DNA from 3 places in the Paenarthrobacter sp. 10L420 genome. Region 2 is predicted to be linked to each of the others. Evidence: predicted binding sites of a transcription regulator. Region 2 holds the regulator's gene; each other region holds the start of a gene.
The links. The regulator LexA, encoded in region 2, represses DNA repair genes until DNA is damaged. The targets are predictions, from matches to a motif close to TCGAACANNTGTTCGA.

Region 1 (6,008 bases), on a different contig from region 2:
GGGCAACGGGAACGCCCACCTCATCAGCCACCTCACCAGCCGGGGATTCCCCTTCACCTCTGGACGCCACGAGGCTGCCACTGTCGCGATGGCCGACGCGTACTACCGCGCCGGCGGCCAGATTGCGGCGGCGACCACGACCTACGGGGCCGGGTTCACCAACGCCTACACGGCACTGGCCGAGGCTAGGCTCGCCCGGGTGCCAATGGTGCTCATCGTCGGGGACGCGCCGAGCACCGGGCCGCGGTCGTTCGACATCGACCAAGTCACAGCGGCAGAAGCGGTAGGAGTCCTCACGCTCGTGGCGCACCCCGCAAACGCGGTACTAATTGCTCACCGCGCCTTCGACCTCGCGCTGCGCACCGTCCAACCCGTGGTCCTCGCCATCCCCTACGACCTGGCCACCGAACCCTTGGAGGAGCAGACCCACCTCGAACCTTTGCCAGCCAAGCCCGTCTGGAATGCGTCCGGGAAGGAGCTCGACCGGGTCGCCGCCATCCTGCGCAATGCTAAGCGTCCGCTCCTGCTGGCCGGGCGAGGGGTGCTGCTCGGAGAGGCCGTCGGCCCGTTCAAAGAGCTCGGGGACCGGCTGGGGGCCATGTTCATGACCTCCGTAATGGCCGTCAACATCGTCGACAGCCCATGGAATCTCGGCATCGCCGGGGGCTTCGCCCGCGAGCACCGCCTCGACCTCGCACGACAGGCCGACGTCGTCCTCGTCGCCGGAGCCTCAATGAACTCCTTCCAGCACCGCTACGGGACCCTCTTCGGACCCGACACGCGCGTCGTCCGCATCGACAACGAGCCCTCCAGCGATCACCCACACGTCGACAAGTACATCCGCGCCGACCTTGCACCCTTTCTCGAAGCACTAAGGGGCCGCATACCAACGGTCAACGAGCACCAGACGTGGCGACATGCCGCGACCGAGGTCGCGGAGGACGAGTTCCGCTCGATCGGGCCCTACGAGGACCCGGAAGAGTTCGGCCCTGACGGACGCCTCAACCCCCGCACCGTGGTCGCTGCCCTGGAGGGCATCCTCCCCGCCGAGAGGTCAATCGTCATGGACGGCGGGCACTTCATGGGATGGGCCCCCATGTACCTCTCCGTCCCCGACCCCCAAGCAATGGTCCTGGTGGGAACCGCCTTCCAATCTATCGGCCTCGGCTTCTCCTCCGCGCCCGGAGTCTCAATAGCCCACCCCGAACGGACCACCGTCTTCATTACCGGCGACGGCGGAGGTCTCATGGGACTGGCAGACTTCGAAACCTTCATCCGGACCACCCACAGAGGCGTGGTCATCGCCCTCAACGACGCCGCTTACGGAGCCGAACTCCACCAGTACGCGTCCAAAGGCCTGGACCCGACCGCGATGCTAATCGATGAAGTCGACTTCTCCGCCATCGGCCGCGCTCTCGGCGCAGACGGCCACAAGGCGATGACCCTCGCAGACCTGAAGATCCTCCAGGATTGGCTCGCCGGACACGACAGAGGCGTGTTCGTGCTTGACGTCGCCATATCCCGGGAAATCGTCGTCGAATGGATGTCCGCCTCCCTCGCAGTCAAACAGGCCCTCTAGACCGGGGCTCCGAAAGGCCAGCCTGCAGCTGTATGGGCGGCCGAACTTTGATGAAGGGGATCATCCTTACCGGCGCCAGGAGGGGATCGGCGGGAGCCGCTGTGAAGTAAGAGCTGGTCCGGGGTGGGCTGACGGTAGATGGCACTTCGCACTAGCTGATGGACTCGAGTTGCCAGTGTTCAGCCAAGGGTTCCCGCCGCAGCGTGAACCACCAGGCGTCCCTCGTGAACCAGTGTGCCGTGTGGATGTCCGGGTCGACCATCCAGATCCGGCCCATGTAGCGAATCGCCAGCGGCGTTCCGTCGGGGCTGAATCGGACAGCGACTTCGTGCCCGGTCGTGGGTGTTTCAGGCGCAATAGTCATGGTGGTTTTCCTTTCTAATGGTGGGCTGCCGGTCAGGCGGCTTTGACGAGGGGGAGTTCGTCCCAGTGGGTGGTGTATCTGGGGGAGACCATGTCGCGTTTCATGGTCCAGTCCGGTCCGCCTTTGATGCCGGCATGGCCCAGTCCAATGGCGCCGCGGCCGTAGCGTTTGCTGACTTCTTCCAGGAGCATGCCGATGCCGCGTTCTTCGTGCGGGTTCTCGAACAGCTCCAAGGGCTTTTGATTACCAGTGGGACGTAGGTCGGTGACCATGATCCCGGCCCGGACGTACTTCACGCCTTCGTGGATCTGGGGGAGCAGGGCGTGGGCTGCCTTGGTCAGCAGCACAGGATCCGCGGTCGGCATCGGCAAAGCCAGGCACACCGACGGGAAAGACTTTTCGTTCGGGTTGAAGTGTGACGTCGCAGCGAACGCGGTGAGCACTTTGGCTTGCAGGTCGTGTTTGGCCAAGCGCGCACTGGCCATCTGTGCGTAGATGCTCATGACTTGCCGCAACCCGGCTGTCGTCGTGATGGGTGTCGAGAACGAGCGCGAGAAGATCAGCTGGTCCCGGCCGATGCGCTCTTCCTCCATGGGAATGCAGGGTGTTCCGTGCAACTCCAGCACAGTGCGCATCATGACGATGGAGAACTTGTCACGGATCGCGACCGGGTTCGCCCGTGTGAGGTCCAGGATCGAGAAGATCCCCATCGCGTTCAGGCGCTTGGTAAGCCGCGTAGCCACACCCCAGATCTCAATCACGGACAGCTTGGCCATGAGCGCCTCACGCTGATGCAAGGGCACAGACTCCCAGCGGCAGACGCCATCGAAGGCGGGGTTGTTCTTCGCCCACTTGTTGCAGAGCTTGGCCAGCGTCTTGGTGGGCGCGATGCCAACGCACACCGGCACGCCGACATGGCGGCGGCAGGCGGCTTTTATTGTCCTGCCCAGCTGCAGCAGCTCATCGGGCTCGCCTTTGACGCCGAGGAACGCCTCATCGATGGAGTAGACCTCCAGCCAGGCCGAGTAGCGGCCCAGGAGCTCCATGACGCGCGAGCTAATGTCGCCGTACAGCTCGTAGTTGCTGGACAGGGCTACCAGTCCCCATTCCTTGGCGCGGGGCCTGAGCTTGAACCACGGCTCACCCATGGCGATGCCGAGCTTCTTGGCTTCCGGAGACCGCGTTACTGCACATCCATCGTTGTTGGAGAGCACGATGAGGGGTCTACCCTCCAACGCGGGATTGAACGCGCGCTCGGCCGAGGCGTAGAAGCAGTTCACGTCCACGTGCGCTATCTCCTGCATCCGGCGCATGAGCGCGGGCTTAGACATAGTGCAAACACCGTGTCGCAACGCCCCAGATGCTCAGGTCCGAGAGCGCTGGAACCTTGATGTCGGGGAAGTCCGGATTGTCGGCCTGCAGGACAACACCGTGGGCGGTGATCCTGAGCCGCTTGATGGTCAGCTCGCCATCAAGTACAGCGACAACCACGGAACCGTCCTTGGGTTCCAGTGCGCGGTTGACGATCAGCTCGTCGCCGTCGCTGATGCCGGCCTGCTCCATGGACTGGCCGGTGACCCTGACGATAAAGGTGCTGGTCACGTCCTTGATCAGGTGTTCGTTCAGGTCGATACGGCCGTCGAAGTAGTCCTGGGCCGGCGAGGGGTAGCCTGCCGCCACTGCAACGGGTGCCAGCAGCACCTTCACCAGAGAGAGTCCCGCATCTATCACACGGGGGCCAACTATCACGCCCACAACACACCTTTATTCGAATATATGTTCGATAGTTCAGTGTACTGCCGAGCTGCGACATAGTAAGCACTCCACCAGGTTGCGGGGTGGCTGGTGGTCCGGGGGTGTGTGACCGGCCAACTGGAGGTGACCGTCCACGCCGCCGTTGGCCAGGAAGCGCAACACCCCTCTCTTCACGCCCAGATGCTGAAAGAAATGTAACAAATCCTTCAAAACTAGTGACTTTGGTTTGTTTGTAACGCATCATGGAATCAGCCGATCCCGAGGACGTGAACGGCACAAACCAGAAGGGAGCGCAGATGACGCGCTTTGTTGATGTACACAACATGATCAGCTGGGTCAGATCCCAGGGACCGGAGACGATCATCAAAGATCTGATCCACTACATGGAGGACGACTTCCGCCGCTGGGCGCGGTTCGATAAGACGCCCCGGGTAGCCAGTCACACCCCGTATGGCGTCATAGAACTCATGCCCACCAGCGATCATGAGACCTACGGATTCAAATATGTGAACGGGCACCCTTCCAACCCCGCACGCGGCTTCCAAACCGTCACGGCATTCGGTGTTCTGGCAGATGTCCACAACGGCTACCCAACGTTCCTTGCAGAAATGACGATCCTTACCGCGCTGCGCACCGCCGCCACGTCCGCCATGGTTGCGAAGGCCCTGGCGCGGCCCGAGTCGAGGGTCATGGCCATGATTGGAACCGGCAGCCAGGCAGAATTCCAGGCACTGGCCATGAGAACAGCATTGGGCGTGGCGAAGCTGCGCGTTTGGGACACCGATCCTGCCGCAGTGAAGAAGTTCATCCGCAACATGGTTCCGCTTGGATTCGAAATATATGTTGCTGCATCTGCTCTGGAAGCGGTTCAGGGCGCCGACGTGATCACGACGTGCACGGCAGACAAAGCCCAAGCCACGATCCTCAGCGTTCAGCACGTTGCTCCTGGCGTCCATCTCAATGCGATTGGCGGAGATTGCCCCGGAAAGACGGAACTGGATCCGCTGATCCTGGAGATGGGTGACGTCTTTGTCGAGTACGAGGGACAGACGCGGATCGAAGGTGAAATCCAGCAGATGCCGGCCGACTTCGCCGTTACCGAATTCTGGAAGGTCCTCCTCGGCGCCGCACCTGGGCGTACATCAGAAGATCAAGTCACCATCTTCGACTCCGTCGGATTTGCCGTGGAAGACTTCTCGGCCCTGCGTTATGTACGGGACTCCGTGGACGGTTCCGAGTTCTTTGAAGATATCGATCTCGTCGCCAATCCCGACGATCCAAAAGACCTGTTCGGTCTTGTCGGTGCCTTGTCCCCGGTTGGGTAGGGGACTAACTCCACCACCAAATGTATCCAGATATGACTCCCAAACCCGGACCAAAATCCCCATCTCCCACGGAGCGCTATGTCCACCTCAATCAAGCCCCACTTACGTTCCTCCCTACTCCTTTCAGCAGCTACGCTCATGGCCATCTCGATGGTGAGCTGTACCGTTCCCACCGGCAAAGGCGGTGACTCCGGGGCATCCGGAGAGGCTATCACGCTCGGTCTATTGGCCCCGCTCACAGGCGTGGCCGCTGCCGACGGCAAGCTCATGGAACAAGGTGCACGACTCGCGGTCGATGAAATCAATGCCAAGGGCGGCATCGATGGGAGGAAAGTTGAACTCAAAGCCCTTGACGTGCGGGACCAGAAGTCAGATGCGGTCTCGGCCGCTGTGACACAACTGACCTCAGACCCCGATGTTGCGGCAGTGATCACCGGCTACGCCAGCACGACGAACTTCGAAATCGATCAGCTCGCAGAAGCCGGGATTCCGTACCTGCTCAGCGGCAACAGCGGCCAAACGCAGGAGATCATTTCCAAGAATCCCGAAAAGTACCCCGGTGTTTGGTCCCTTGCCCCTTCATACGAGGGGTACAGCACTGGAATTCCTGAACAATTGGATGCATGGAACGCCGATGGCACGTTCCCGCTCACTAACCGCCGGGTTTACATCATCTCCAGCGACAATGCATATTCCAATGGCATAGCGTCAGGTCTGGACAAGAACTTCAAGGCAAAAGGCTGGGAAGTCACCGGGCCTGACACTGTTCCCTTTGGGGAAGTGGACGACTGGACCACGCAGATCACCAAAATTCGGCAGGTCGATCCGGCTGTAATCATCAACCTCGACTACCTGACTGCAAATGCGTCAAAGTTCCTCACCCAGTTCCGCCAGAACCCCACGCAGTCACTGGTGTTTTCGCAATACGCCCCCAGTGTCCCGGAGTTCACTGAACTTGCAGGGAAGAACGCTGATGGCGTGCTTT
Region 2 (6,008 bases):
TTACCTGATTCCGTTGATCGCCCATTCCATGGACAGCGACAAACCGACGCTGGTGTCCACCGCTACCTTGGCCCTGCAAACACAGATTGTGGGCAGGGACCTGCCCCGGCTATTGGAGACCATAAGCCCGGCCCTCGAGCGTCCTGTGAACGTGGCACTCGTCAAGGGCCGGGCGAACTATGTTTGCCTGCAAAAGCTGGAGGGCGGCTTCCCCAGCGAAGAGCCGTCCGAGGGCCAACTTTTTTCCCTGGGTGAGGACACCAGCGTGCCGCATTTCGCAGCGGCGGTTGGCGGCCCGTCGTCGCAATTGGGCAAGGAAGTGGTCCGGCTCCGCGAGTGGGCCGAAAAGACGGCCACGGGCGACCGCGATGAACTGATGCCGGGGGTGACGGATCGGGCCTGGAGGCAGGTCTCCGTGACGTCAATGGAGTGTTTGGGGGCACAGAAGTGCCCACTCGCTGAGGAATGCTTCAGCGAGCAGGCACGGGCCCGGGCGGCTGAGGCGGACGTCGTGGTCACCAACCATGCCATGCTTGCCGTCAGTGCCTTCGAAGGGCTTGCTGTACTGCCCGAGTACGACGTCGTTGTGGTTGATGAAGCTCATGAGCTGCAGGACAGGGTCACGGGGGCCGTCACGGGCCAGCTGTCCGTAGCAATGGTGCATGCTGCGGCTTCGAGCGCGCGTAAGCACACCGCCATTACCGTAGACGCCCTGAACGCGGCAGCCGACCGACTGGACATGGCCATTGCCGGAGTCCCCAACGGACTGCTGCCCAACGGGCTCAACGACGAACAACTGGACTGCCTGGACCAACTGCGTGATGCCACACGCGCTGCGTTGTCTGACTCGAAGACTGACTCTTCAAACGCGGTCGACGGCGGCCGGCAGCTTGCGCGCTCACGGCTCATGCTCATTCTGGAACTGTGCGAGCGGATGCTCGCAGCCAAGGAGAACCGTGAAGTGGTGTGGTTCTCCAGGAACAGCACCTTCGATCCCCAGCAGGGGTACTCCCCGCCGGATGAGACCGCGCCCGCACTGATCAACATCGCTCCGCTTAGCGTTGCCGGCCGGCTGCGGGAAGGCCTTTTCGCAGGGCACACAGTGGTGCTTACTTCTGCCACGCTCGCTATTGGATCCGCCTTTGAGCCTGCCGCCGGTGGCCTGGGGCTGATTGGAGAGGGTGCACCGAGCTGGACTGGGTTGGACGTCGGATCGCCTTTTGATTATCCGAAGCAGGGCGTCCTTTACGTGGCCAAGCACCTGCCCAAGCCCGGCAGGGGCACTTCTCCCGAGGCACTGGATGAGCTTGAAGACCTCATCCGTGCTTCCGGTGGGGGAGCCCTGTGCCTCTTCTCCTCACGTCGGGCGGCCGAGGAAGCCGCAGAGGCGATGCGTCCACGTCTGGATGTGGACATCCTCTGCCAAGGCGAATCCACTATGGCAGCGCTCGTGAAGCAGTTTGCCGACGAACCGGACACCTGCCTCTTTGGCACGATGTCCTTGTGGCAGGGCGTCGACGTCCCTGGCGGTTCATGCCGCCTTGTGGTGATTGACCGCATTCCGTTCCCGAGGCCGGACGACCCGCTGATGACCGCACGCTCGCGAGCTGTTGCGCAGTCCGGGGGCAACGGGTTCATGGCGGTGTCAGCTACGCACGCGGCAATTCGCCTGGCACAGGGGGCAGGACGCCTCATTCGCTCCACTGGCGACAAAGGCGTGGTCGCCGTGCTGGACTCACGGCTTTCCACGGAACGGTACGGCGCGTTCCTGCGCGCAGCTTTGCCACCCTTCTGGGCAACGACGGATCGCAATGTTGTGCGCGGCGTCCTGGAACGCTTGGGCGCAAAGACAACGTAGGCAAACGCCCCTAAAGGGAGCGCAGGACCGAGACGACCTTGCCCATAATGGTGGCCTGGTCTCCCAGTATCGGTTCGTACTGCGTGTTCTGGGGGAGCAGCCATGTGTGGCCGTCCCGCTGGCGGAAGGTTTTTACCGTGGCTTCGTCATCCAGGAGTGCTGCCACGATGTCACCGTTGATGGCGTCATTCTGGCGCCGGACAACTACCCAGTCACCGTCACAAATTGCGGCATCGATCATGGAGTCACCAGCGACCTTCAGCATGAACAGTTCGCCGTGGCCCACCAGTTGCCGGGGCAGGGGCAGGACGTCCTCAATAGTCTGGTCTGCGAGGATGGGGCCACCGGCCGCGATGCGTCCCACCAGGGGCACCATGGCAGTGTCGCTGGCACTGGCCAACTCCGTCACGGCGAGTCCACCTGCACTACGCAGTGTGGTAGCTGCTTCGACTCCGGGAATTGTCCCGCCGTCAAGGGTCAAAGGCATGAGGACTTCCATGGCGCGGGGGCGCTTGGGATCTCTGCGCAGGTAGCCCAGCTTCTCCAACTGGGAGAGCTGATGGGTGACGCTGGACAGGCTCGCCAGACCAACGGTGTCACCAATTTCGCGCATGCTGGGCGGATAGCCGTTGTCATTGACGGACCGCTGGATGGTTTCCAGGATTTTCTTCTGCCGGACAGTCAGGCTTTTGGGACTCTTTTGAGGCTGCTGGCTCCGCAGGGGTGCCCCGCCGCCGGTGGCTTTCGCTGCCATGTTCGCCAATGCCCTTCTGTTCCGCCCGGTCACGGTCTGAAGTGTGCCCGGGGATGTTGGATCCGAAAAAATGTCAGACCCTCCTGTTCCACTGAAACAGTGCCTGTTTCTTCACTCAAACCTAGGCCAGGCACAGGCGTTTATCAAACATTCGTTCTAGCGAGTCTCGACACCGTTCGTTGATAAGTGCTAAAAATGTCATAGCAAGGTTCGAATATGTGTTCTATAAAAGTTGAACCTGGCCCGGATGTTCGAAGAAAGTGTTCGAACATCCGGGGCGGATCCAACGAACACAAGGAATTGGCAGCCGGCAACGGGCATCCGATGCAGGCAATCGCTCAGAAGGGCTCAGCTCATGTCCGCAATCTCTACGTTCCACGAATTCCGCAACACCCCGGCGCCTACGCGTCTCCGGCTTACCCGGCGCGGCAGGATCGTGTTCTTCGGCATTCCCGCCATGCTGCTGCTTGCCGCGCTGCTGAGCCTTGCCGGCTTCATCAACTCTCCGGCCAAGGCTTCGGATTCCCAGTCCCAACTGCAGCCGCCGGTGGCCGTCACGGTTACTGTCCAGCCCGGGCAGTCACTGTGGGGCATCGCCGGTGCGGCCGCGCCGGAGAGGGACCCGCGTGATGTCATCGCAGAAATCATCCAGTTGAACGATCTCCGCGGAGGACGCATCCAACCCGGCCAGCAACTGTTCGTTCCCGCGAATTGAGTGGCCAGGGGGCTATGGGTCACCGTCCCTGGCGTCACAGTTACTCTGCAGTCGCACCGGCACCTTAAACTGTCTTGGTGAGTGACCAGCTTGAGCGACTTGACCGACTTCCCCTCCGGACCAACCTGCGTGGACTGAGCCCCTATGGCGCGCCGCAGCTTGATGTCCCCATTTTGCTCAACGTCAACGAGAACACTCATGGCGTGCCGGCCGATGTGCAAGCGGCCATTACCGAGGCCGTTGCGGCCGCGGCCACGGGTCTGAACCGATACCCTGACCGCGAGTTCACCGAACTTCGTGAATCCCTCGCCGATTACCTCGGTCACGGGCTTTCCGCGGACAACATCTGGGCGGCCAACGGCTCCAACGAGGTCCTGCAGCAGATTCTGCAGGCCTTCGGAGGTCCGGGGCGCAAGGCATTGGGCTTCCCTCCCACGTATTCCATGTACCCGTTGCTTGCCAGTGGCACGGACACTGAGTACGTCCGTGGAGTGCGAGCTGATGACTATGGCCTGGATGCGGCTTCCGCTGCTGCCCAGGTGAAGGAGACTGGCGCGAATATCGTGTTCCTGTGCTCTCCGAACAACCCCACGGGAACGGGACTGGGGCTGGACGTCGTCGAAGCCGTGTACGAAGCCGGCGATGCCAGCCAAGCTATCGTCATCGTGGATGAGGCCTACCACGAGTTCGCGCACGACAACACGCCCAGCGCGCTGACGCTGCTTCCCGGGCGGGAGCGTTTGATCGTCTCGCGCACCATGAGCAAGGCCTTTGCCCTGGCAGGTGCGCGCCTGGGCTACATGGCTGCCGCACCTGAGGTTACTGACGCCATCAGGCTCGTCCGGCTGCCGTACCACCTCTCAGCGGTCACGCAAGCCACGGCCCTGGCTGCCCTCAACCACCGCGAAGCGCTCATGGCCGACGTCGAGGACATCAAGGTCCAACGCGACCGCATTGTGACCGAGCTCCTCCGAATGGGACTCAAGCCTGCGGCCTCGGACTCAAACTACGTTTTCTTCGGTGGGCTTTCGAACCCGCACGCGATCTGGCAGGGCCTGCTGGATGCGGGCGTCCTGATCCGTGACGTCGGCATTCCAGGACACCTGCGGGTGACTGCGGGAACGGAAAAGGAAACAACGGCCTTCCTTGAGGCCTTGGAAGCCCTTCTGGACAGCCCTGCGTCCCAGCCCAACTAAACTTGTCAATAGACCCACCCCATTCTTCGTGTATAAGGACGTCCCAATGAGCGAAACCGGCGCCACGCCGTCCGCTGCCCGCACTGCGCGCATGGAGCGCACCACCAGCGAATCCTCCGTCCTGGTGGAGATCAACCTGGATGGCACCGGTGTCTCGGACATCAGCACCACGGTTCCCTTCTATGACCACATGCTGACGGCGTTGTGCAAGCACTCCCTGATCGACATGACCGTCAAGGCCACGGGTGACACCCACATCGATGCCCACCACACCGTGGAGGATGTGGCCATCACTTTTGGTGAGGTCTTGCGTACTGCCTTGGGTAACAAAGCCGGAATCCGCCGCTTTGGCGAAGCTACGGTTCCATTGGACGAAGCCTTGGCGCACGCTGTCGTGGATGTTTCGGGGCGCCCATATCTGGTGCACGGAGGAGAACCCGCGGGGCAGGAGTACCACCTCATCGGTGGCCACTTCACGGGTTCGCTGACCCGTCACGTCTTTGAAGCCATCACCTTGCACGCCGGTATCTGCCTGCACATGAACGTCCTTGCAGGCCGCGATCCGCACCACATCGTCGAGGCCCAGTTCAAAGCCTTCGCGCGGGCTCTTCGCTCGGCAGTGGAGTCGGATCCCCGTGTCGAGGGCATTCCATCCACCAAGGGGGCGCTATGAGCGGACAAATCCTGAAGGACGGTGCGGTTACTGATGCTTCGGCTAACCTCAAGCCGGAGTCCCCTGAAGGAAAGCCCACGGTTACCGTGCTGGACTACGGTTCGGGCAACGTCCGTTCAGCCGTTCGCGCCCTTGAGCGTGCGGGCGCCGAAGTGGTTCTCAGCTCCAAGCCTGAGGATGTGCTGAATGCCGACGGTCTGCTGGTCCCCGGCGTCGGCGCCTTTGAAACGGTAATGAAGGAACTCAAGGCCGTCGATGCCATCCGCATGATCGGCCGCCGCGTCGCAGGTGGGCGGCCCGTCCTGGCAATCTGCGTTGGGTTGCAGGTGCTCTTCGAAGCCGGAGTCGAGCACGGCACCGAGTCCGAGGGCATGGCCGAATGGCCGGGCAAGGTTGAACTCCTTCCCGCCCCTGTGGTTCCCCACATGGGTTGGAACACGGTGGACGTCCCTGAAGGATCAAAGCTTTTCGCGGGCGTTGAGCAGGAACGCTTCTACTTTGTGCACTCATACGGTGTGCAGGAGTGGAACTTCGACGTCGTCCAGCCTCGGATGGCCCCACCTCTGGTGACCTGGTCCGAGCACGGCGCACGCTTTATCGCCGCTGTCGAAAACGGCCCCCTGTGCGCAACCCAGTTCCACCCTGAGAAATCCGGAGACGCCGGGGCGCGCCTCCTGCGCAACTGGGTGGACGGCCTTCGCAAGCCTGGATCCACGGTGGCACAGGCTCCGGCAGCGGACGATCGTGGTGCAGCCTAGATGTGGTCGGTAGTGCTCATGGGCCTTGCCGGCGTGCTGGTGGGTGGAGGTATC
Region 3 (6,008 bases), on a different contig from region 2:
AGTGCCGCCTTCTTGGGTGTTCCTGCTGGGGTAACTGTGCCTGGCGTCGCTGACGGCATTGTGTGGCTCATGGGTGTTCCTTCTGTGACGACGATGTCGCGGGTCTGGCTTCTGCGGGAAGACCAGAACGAGGTGCGGCTGGATCAATCCTAAAGTAACCACATGGTGAGAGCTACTTGTGCAATACAGCAATAGTGGCCGTGACTGGGGTCACTTGTCAAGACTTGTCCCCACTATCTAGAAATAGCTCTCACTATGTGAGAGCATCTAAGCATGAGTGTGAAAGAGGACACAAAGACCGACATGGTCGGCAAGGCCCTGGGCCTGTTGGTATTGCTCGGAAATGAGCCCAAGGGTGCGAGTGCCGCGGATCTGGCCAGGAGTGCGGGACTTCCGTTCAGCACAACGTACCGGCTGCTCGGCTCGCTGACGCGCGATGGATTCGTCGACTACGAGCCCGACGGCCGTCGATATCACCTGGGATTGCGGGTTTTCCAGCTGGGCCAGCGGGTGTCGAACCACCATGGCTTCGCAGCAACCGCCCTTCCTGTACTTCAGCGCGTCACCGAGAAGACCGAGGAGGCAACCATCCTCTCCGTGCGCGATGGCAACCATCATCTGACAGTCAATAAGGTGGACGGCCCCAAGACCTTCCGTGTCACCAGCGATCCCGGTCATTTGGGCGCGCTGCACACGACGTCCGTGGGTAAGGCGATTGTCGCTTTTGAGAACGACGCCGAACGCGAACGACTGCTCGAAGAGTTGCCTTTGGAGCCTCTCACTGAGCGCTCCATTACCGACCGGGCTGCATTCCGGGCGGAGATTGAGCAGGTGCGCCGGCAGGGCTACGCGGTGATGGATGAAGAAAACGAGATCGGCATGCGCGCCGTCGCGGTGCCGGTCCTCAATTCCCAGGGCCACGCCTTTGCATCTCTCGCCACGGCCGTGCCGGTTTTTCGTCTCACCATGGACGAACTCATCGCCCACGTACCCACGTTGCAGGAGGCCGCGGCTGAACTCGCGGCCCGCCTGCCCCAGCGCTAGCCCAACTGAGGGACAGGACATGTCGCTAGGAGCCCTCAGTGGGGCGTTATCTGCCCCCTAGTTGGGTGAGGTTGGCGGAAATGTTCGCGATAAGAACAAGCGTGCGGAATATGAACACTTGTAGTAATCTAAATAGCACCCGGCCTGGCGACGCCCGAAAAGCGCCAACAGCCCGGGGTGCTGAAGTCAAAGGAGCTTTAGGATGAGCAATCGAGCCGAGTCCGTTCTGGTGGGCCTCATAGGCGAAGGCGTCATGCCCTCGCTCACGCCACCCATGCACGAACGCGAAGCCGACGTGCAGGGCCTTCGCTTGCTGTACCGCCCCATCGACCTACTGGACCTGGCTTTGCCGGCCACCGCCGTCGGGGATCTCCTCACCGCAGCCCACCGCATGGGCTTCAATGGCCTGAACATCACGCACCCGTGCAAGCAGCTGGTGCTGGAGCATCTTGACGAAATTTCCGACGACGCCCGTCGCCTGGGTGCCGTCAATACAGTTCTGATTCAGGATGGTCGGTTTATCGGCCACAACACTGACTTCTCCGGCTTCGGTTCGGCGCTCGCCGACGGTCTGCCCGGGGCGAAGCTCGAGCACGTTGTCCAGCTGGGTGCTGGCGGTGCCGGGTCCGCCGTCGCCTACGCGTTGCTCAAAGCCGGGGTCGGCGTGCTGGACCTCGTGGACATGGACGCCACCCGTGCGGCCGATCGTGCCGAGGAACTGGGCGGATTTTTCCCGGCGGCCACAGTCACGCCCCGCACCCCAACTGACTTGCCGCAGATCATGCCGCTCGCGGACGGCCTAGTGCACTGCACCCCCATTGGTATGGCCGCTCATCCGGGACTGCCCCTGGACATCGACCTCCTGGAACCGCGCCACTGGGTTGCCGACATCGTCTACCGACCGATCGAGACACGGCTGGTCCGCGAGGCGCGCGCCAAGGGTTGCGACGTCCTCGACGGCGGCAGGATGGCAGTCGGTCAGGCGGCCGACGCTTTCCAGCTCTTCACCGGATGCGACGCCGATCGCGACCGCATGCGGGCACACTTCCTGGAACTGATCGCCGTGGAAGACGCCGCAGCCTCACTGGCCCCTGAGCTGACGAAGGCGGGTCACTGATGCGCACCGGAATCGCCACCGTATGCCTCTCCGGCACCCTGAAAGAGAAGATGCAGGCTTGCGCAATAGCGGGCTTTGACGGTATCGAAATCTTCGAGCACGACCTCGTCACCTCGCCGCTCAGCCCCGAGGATGTGCGGAAAATGGCCGCCGATCTCGGCCTGGGCCTGGACCTCTACCAGCCTTTCCGCGATTTCGACGGCGTCACTCCGGACCTGCTCAAGGCCAACCTTAAGCGGGCCGAGGCAAAGTTTAACGTGATGGAACGCCTGGGCATGGACACCATTCTGGTCTGCTCCAACGTGGCGACGGCAACAATCGACGACGACGAACTTCGTGCCTCCCAACTGGCAGAGCTTGCTGAACTGGCGGGGGACCACGGCGTCAAAGTTGCCTACGAAGCATTGGCCTGGGGGAAGTACGTCAACGATTACGAGCACGCGTATCGCTTGGTCGAGATGGTTGACCACCCCAACCTCGGCACGTGCCTGGACTCCTTCCACATCCTCTCCCGCGACTGGGACACTGCGCCGATCGAGAAGATCACCGCGGAGAAGATCTTCTTCGTCCAGGTTGCCGACGCACCCAAGCTCTCGATGGATGTGCTGTCCTGGAGCCGCCACTACCGCGTTTTCCCTGGCGAGGGTCAGTTCGAGCTTGCCAAGTTCATGGGCCACGTGGTCCGCGCCGGCTATACAGGTCCGGTTTCGCTGGAAGTTTTCAACGATGTCTTCCGCCAGTCGGACGTCGAACGGACAGCCGTGGACGCCATGCGTTCCCTGATCTGGCTCGAGGAGCAGAGCGCCAAGTGGCTCGAAAGCACCTCCGCGGATTCCGCAGCCGGCAACGGAAGCGCCTCCCGGCGTCGTTATCCCATGGAACTGGCCACCCTGCCAAAGGTGAACGAACCGGCCGGCTTCAACTTCGCCGAGGTCAAGGCCGACGACACCGCCCAGCTTGAGAAGCTCCTGGGCCAGCTCGGGTTCGAGTTCGAGGGCCGCCACCGCACCAAGGACGTCCAGCTTTGGACCATGGGCCAGGCGCGCGTGATCATCAACGAGCAAGCGGCACAGCACGCCGAACCGGCTATCGCCGCTTTGGGGTTCGACGTCGACTCTCCAGTGATTGCCTCTGCTCGCGCCCAACAACTCAAGGCGCCCGTGGTGGCACGCAAGGTCCAGGCTGACGAGGAAGTGTTCCAAGGCATCTCCGCCCCGGACTCCACCGAAATCTTCCTGTGCCAGGGCAGCCCGGACGGAACCGCTGCCTGGACTCACGAGTTCGGCGAGGGGCTGGAACACGTCTCCGGCGTGCAAAACGCCGTGATTGACCACGTAAATCTGGCCCAGCCGTGGCAGCACTTCGACGAAGCTGTCCTCTTCTACACCAGCGCCTTGGCCCTTGAACCGCAGCCGTTCGCCGAAGTCCCGAGCCCCAGCGGCTTGGTGCGCTCGCAGGTCATGGAGACCTCGGACGGCTCAGTCAGGCTGGTGCTGAACCTGGCACCGGCACAGCAGGCGCAGACTGCCCGCAAAACGTACCAAGAACACATCGCATTCGCCGTGGAGGACCTCGTGGGGGCAGCCCGGTCGGCCCGCGATCGGGGCCTCGAGTTCCTGCAGATCCCCGCCAACTACTACGAAGACCTGGACGCGCGGTTCGATCTGGAACCTGACTTCCTTGCCACCCTCAAGGAGCTCAATCTCCTGTACGACCGCGACGCCAACGGAGAATTCCTCCACTTCTACACCGCCACGGTTGGGAGCGTGTTCTTCGAAATGGTGGAACGCCGGGGCAACTACGACGGCTACGGAGCGCCCAACGCGCCGGTTCGCCACGCCGTCCAATACGACTCGCTCCACCGCATCTAGACCCATAACGAAGCCATCAACCGAAAGGAGCCGACTGTGCCACAAGAACAGACAGCAGAAGCGCTCGAATCCGAGGAACTCGTGCCTCCCGCTGAGCCGCACGCCGCCCATGATTCCAAGAAAGTGGAAACCCAAGCGGATCTCAGCGCTGAGATGAAGGGCATCGGCGACCGCTATGCGGAGGCGCTGAAGAACGGCAAGACGCCGGAGACCATGCCACGGCTGGACTACGCTCCGTACCGCAGCAGCATCCTGCGCCACCCGACCAAGAGCCTGCACCACGCGGACCCGGAGACGATCGAGCTCTACTCGCCCGCGTTCGGCCACCAGGACGTGCACGCGCTGGAATCCGACCTGACCATCCAGCACAACGGTGAGCCGCAGGGTGAACGCATCATTGTCGCTGGCCGCGTCCTTGATGGCGACGGCCGCCCGGTTGCGGGCCAGCTCGTGGAAATCTGGCAGGCCAACGCGTCCGGCCGCTACATCCACAAGCGCGACCAACACCCCGCACCGCTGGACCCGAACTTCACCGGCGTCGGGCGTTGCATCACCGGCGATGACGGCTCGTACAGCTTCACCACCATCAAGCCTGGCGCCTACCCGTGGAAGAACCACCTGAACGCCTGGCGCCCGGCGCACATCCACTTCTCCATGTTCGGCTCGGAGTTCACGCAGCGCATCGTCACCCAGATGTACTTTCCGGGCGACCAGCTGTTCCCGCTGGACCCGATTTACCAGTCGATCGTGGACCAGGACGCCCGCGACCGCCTGGTTGCAGAGTACGACCACGAGCTGACCAGCCCCGAATGGGCGCTCGGCTACAAGTGGGACATCATCCTGACCGGCTCCAAGCGGACCTGGACAGAGAACGAAGCATTCGGCGACGCCGGGGACGAGGAGTAAGCACATGAGCAAGCTGACACCCACACCGGGCCAAACCGTCGGACCCTTCTACGGCTACGCCCTCCCCTTTAACAAGGACAACGAACTCCTCGCCCCGGGCAGCCCGGGAAGCATCCGCCTCCAAGGCACGGTCTACGACGGCGCCGGCAACACGATCCCGGACGCCATCCTTGAAATTTGGCAGCTGGACTCCGAGGGCAACATCGTCCAGCGCACCGGCTCCCTGGTCCGCGATGGCTACACCTTCACCGGTTGGGGCCGCGGCTCCGTGGGAAACTCCGGCGTGTACACGTTCACCACCGTCAACCCCGGACCCACCTCGCCGGGTGCCGCCCCGTTCATCTCTGTGGCAGTTTTCGCCCGCGGCCTCATGAACCGCCTCTTCACGCGCATGTACCTCCCGGAAAACGAAGAAGCGCTGGGCAACGATCCCCTCCTGAGCTCCCTGGATCCGGAGCGTCGCAAGACCCTGATCGCCCGTCGCGACCCCGACGGCGGACTCACCTGGGACATCCGGCTGCAGGGCGGCGATGAGACCGTATTCCTGGATTTCCAGCAGGACGGTTCGCTGGAAACCAGCGTCAACGCGGACTCACCTGCAAGCGAAAACCGGCCATGACCGACGGCGACTTCGGCCTCCTAAGCCCGGTCTCGGCGTCGCGCGCTGTGGCGGCGCTGACGGGCGACCGTGCCGTGATCGCGGCGATCCTCGACGTCGAAGCCGCCTGGGCGGTTGTCCTCGAGGAGGCGGGACTCGTTCCTGCAGGATCCGGCGCAGTTGTGGCCGAAGCCGCCAATCCCGGTTCTTATGATGTTGCCGCAATCGCGGAACGCGCCCAAGGCGGGGGCAACCCGGTGATTCCGCTGCTCGGTGACCTGCGGGCCCGGGTGAAGTCCTTGGACGCGGGCGCGGCATCGGCCGTGCACACCTCGCTCACCAGCCAGGACGTCCTCGACTCCGCTCTCATGCTGCTCGCCAGCCGCACCATTTCCGCACTGCTGGCCGACGTGAAACGCACGACGACGGCGCTCGCCACCTTGGCGGAACAGCACGCGGACACGCTGTGCGT

Region 1: a site for LexA is predicted at 3,712-3,727, ahead of AC1DD5_RS12870 (LexA family protein). Genes of this name have one in related genera too.
Region 3: a site for LexA is predicted at 1,136-1,151, ahead of AC1DD5_RS07070 (shikimate dehydrogenase). Genes of this name have one in related genera too.

Annotation. Positions count from the first base shown of each region.
Region 1 covers NZ_JBFTJK010000007.1:113,001-119,008, forward strand. The annotation lists gene AC1DD5_RS12855 (thiamine pyrophosphate-binding protein) at 1-1,579, shown strand, start outside; gene AC1DD5_RS12860 (hypothetical protein) at 1,731-1,943, opposite strand; gene AC1DD5_RS12865 (Y-family DNA polymerase) at 1,976-3,274, opposite strand; gene AC1DD5_RS12870 (LexA family protein) at 3,267-3,698, opposite strand; gene AC1DD5_RS12875 (ornithine cyclodeaminase) at 3,995-5,023, shown strand; gene AC1DD5_RS12880 (ABC transporter substrate-binding protein) at 5,102-6,008, shown strand, end outside.
Region 2 covers NZ_JBFTJK010000013.1:42,766-48,773, reverse strand. The annotation lists gene AC1DD5_RS17585 (ATP-dependent DNA helicase) at 1-1,858, shown strand, start outside; gene lexA (transcriptional repressor LexA) at 1,869-2,612, opposite strand; gene AC1DD5_RS17575 (LysM peptidoglycan-binding domain-containing protein) at 2,968-3,327, shown strand; gene AC1DD5_RS17570 (histidinol-phosphate transaminase) at 3,405-4,523, shown strand; gene hisB (imidazoleglycerol-phosphate dehydratase HisB) at 4,570-5,196, shown strand; gene hisH (imidazole glycerol phosphate synthase subunit HisH) at 5,193-5,954, shown strand; gene AC1DD5_RS17555 (hypothetical protein) at 5,955-6,008, shown strand, end outside.
Region 3 covers NZ_JBFTJK010000003.1:66,377-72,384, reverse strand. The annotation lists gene AC1DD5_RS07080 (MFS transporter) at 1-71, opposite strand, end outside; gene AC1DD5_RS07075 (IclR family transcriptional regulator) at 274-1,044, shown strand; gene AC1DD5_RS07070 (shikimate dehydrogenase) at 1,247-2,161, shown strand; gene AC1DD5_RS07065 (bifunctional sugar phosphate isomerase/epimerase/4-hydroxyphenylpyruvate dioxygenase family protein) at 2,161-4,032, shown strand; gene pcaH (protocatechuate 3,4-dioxygenase subunit beta) at 4,069-4,938, shown strand; gene pcaG (protocatechuate 3,4-dioxygenase subunit alpha) at 4,943-5,557, shown strand; gene AC1DD5_RS07050 (class-II fumarase/aspartase family protein) at 5,554-6,008, shown strand, end outside.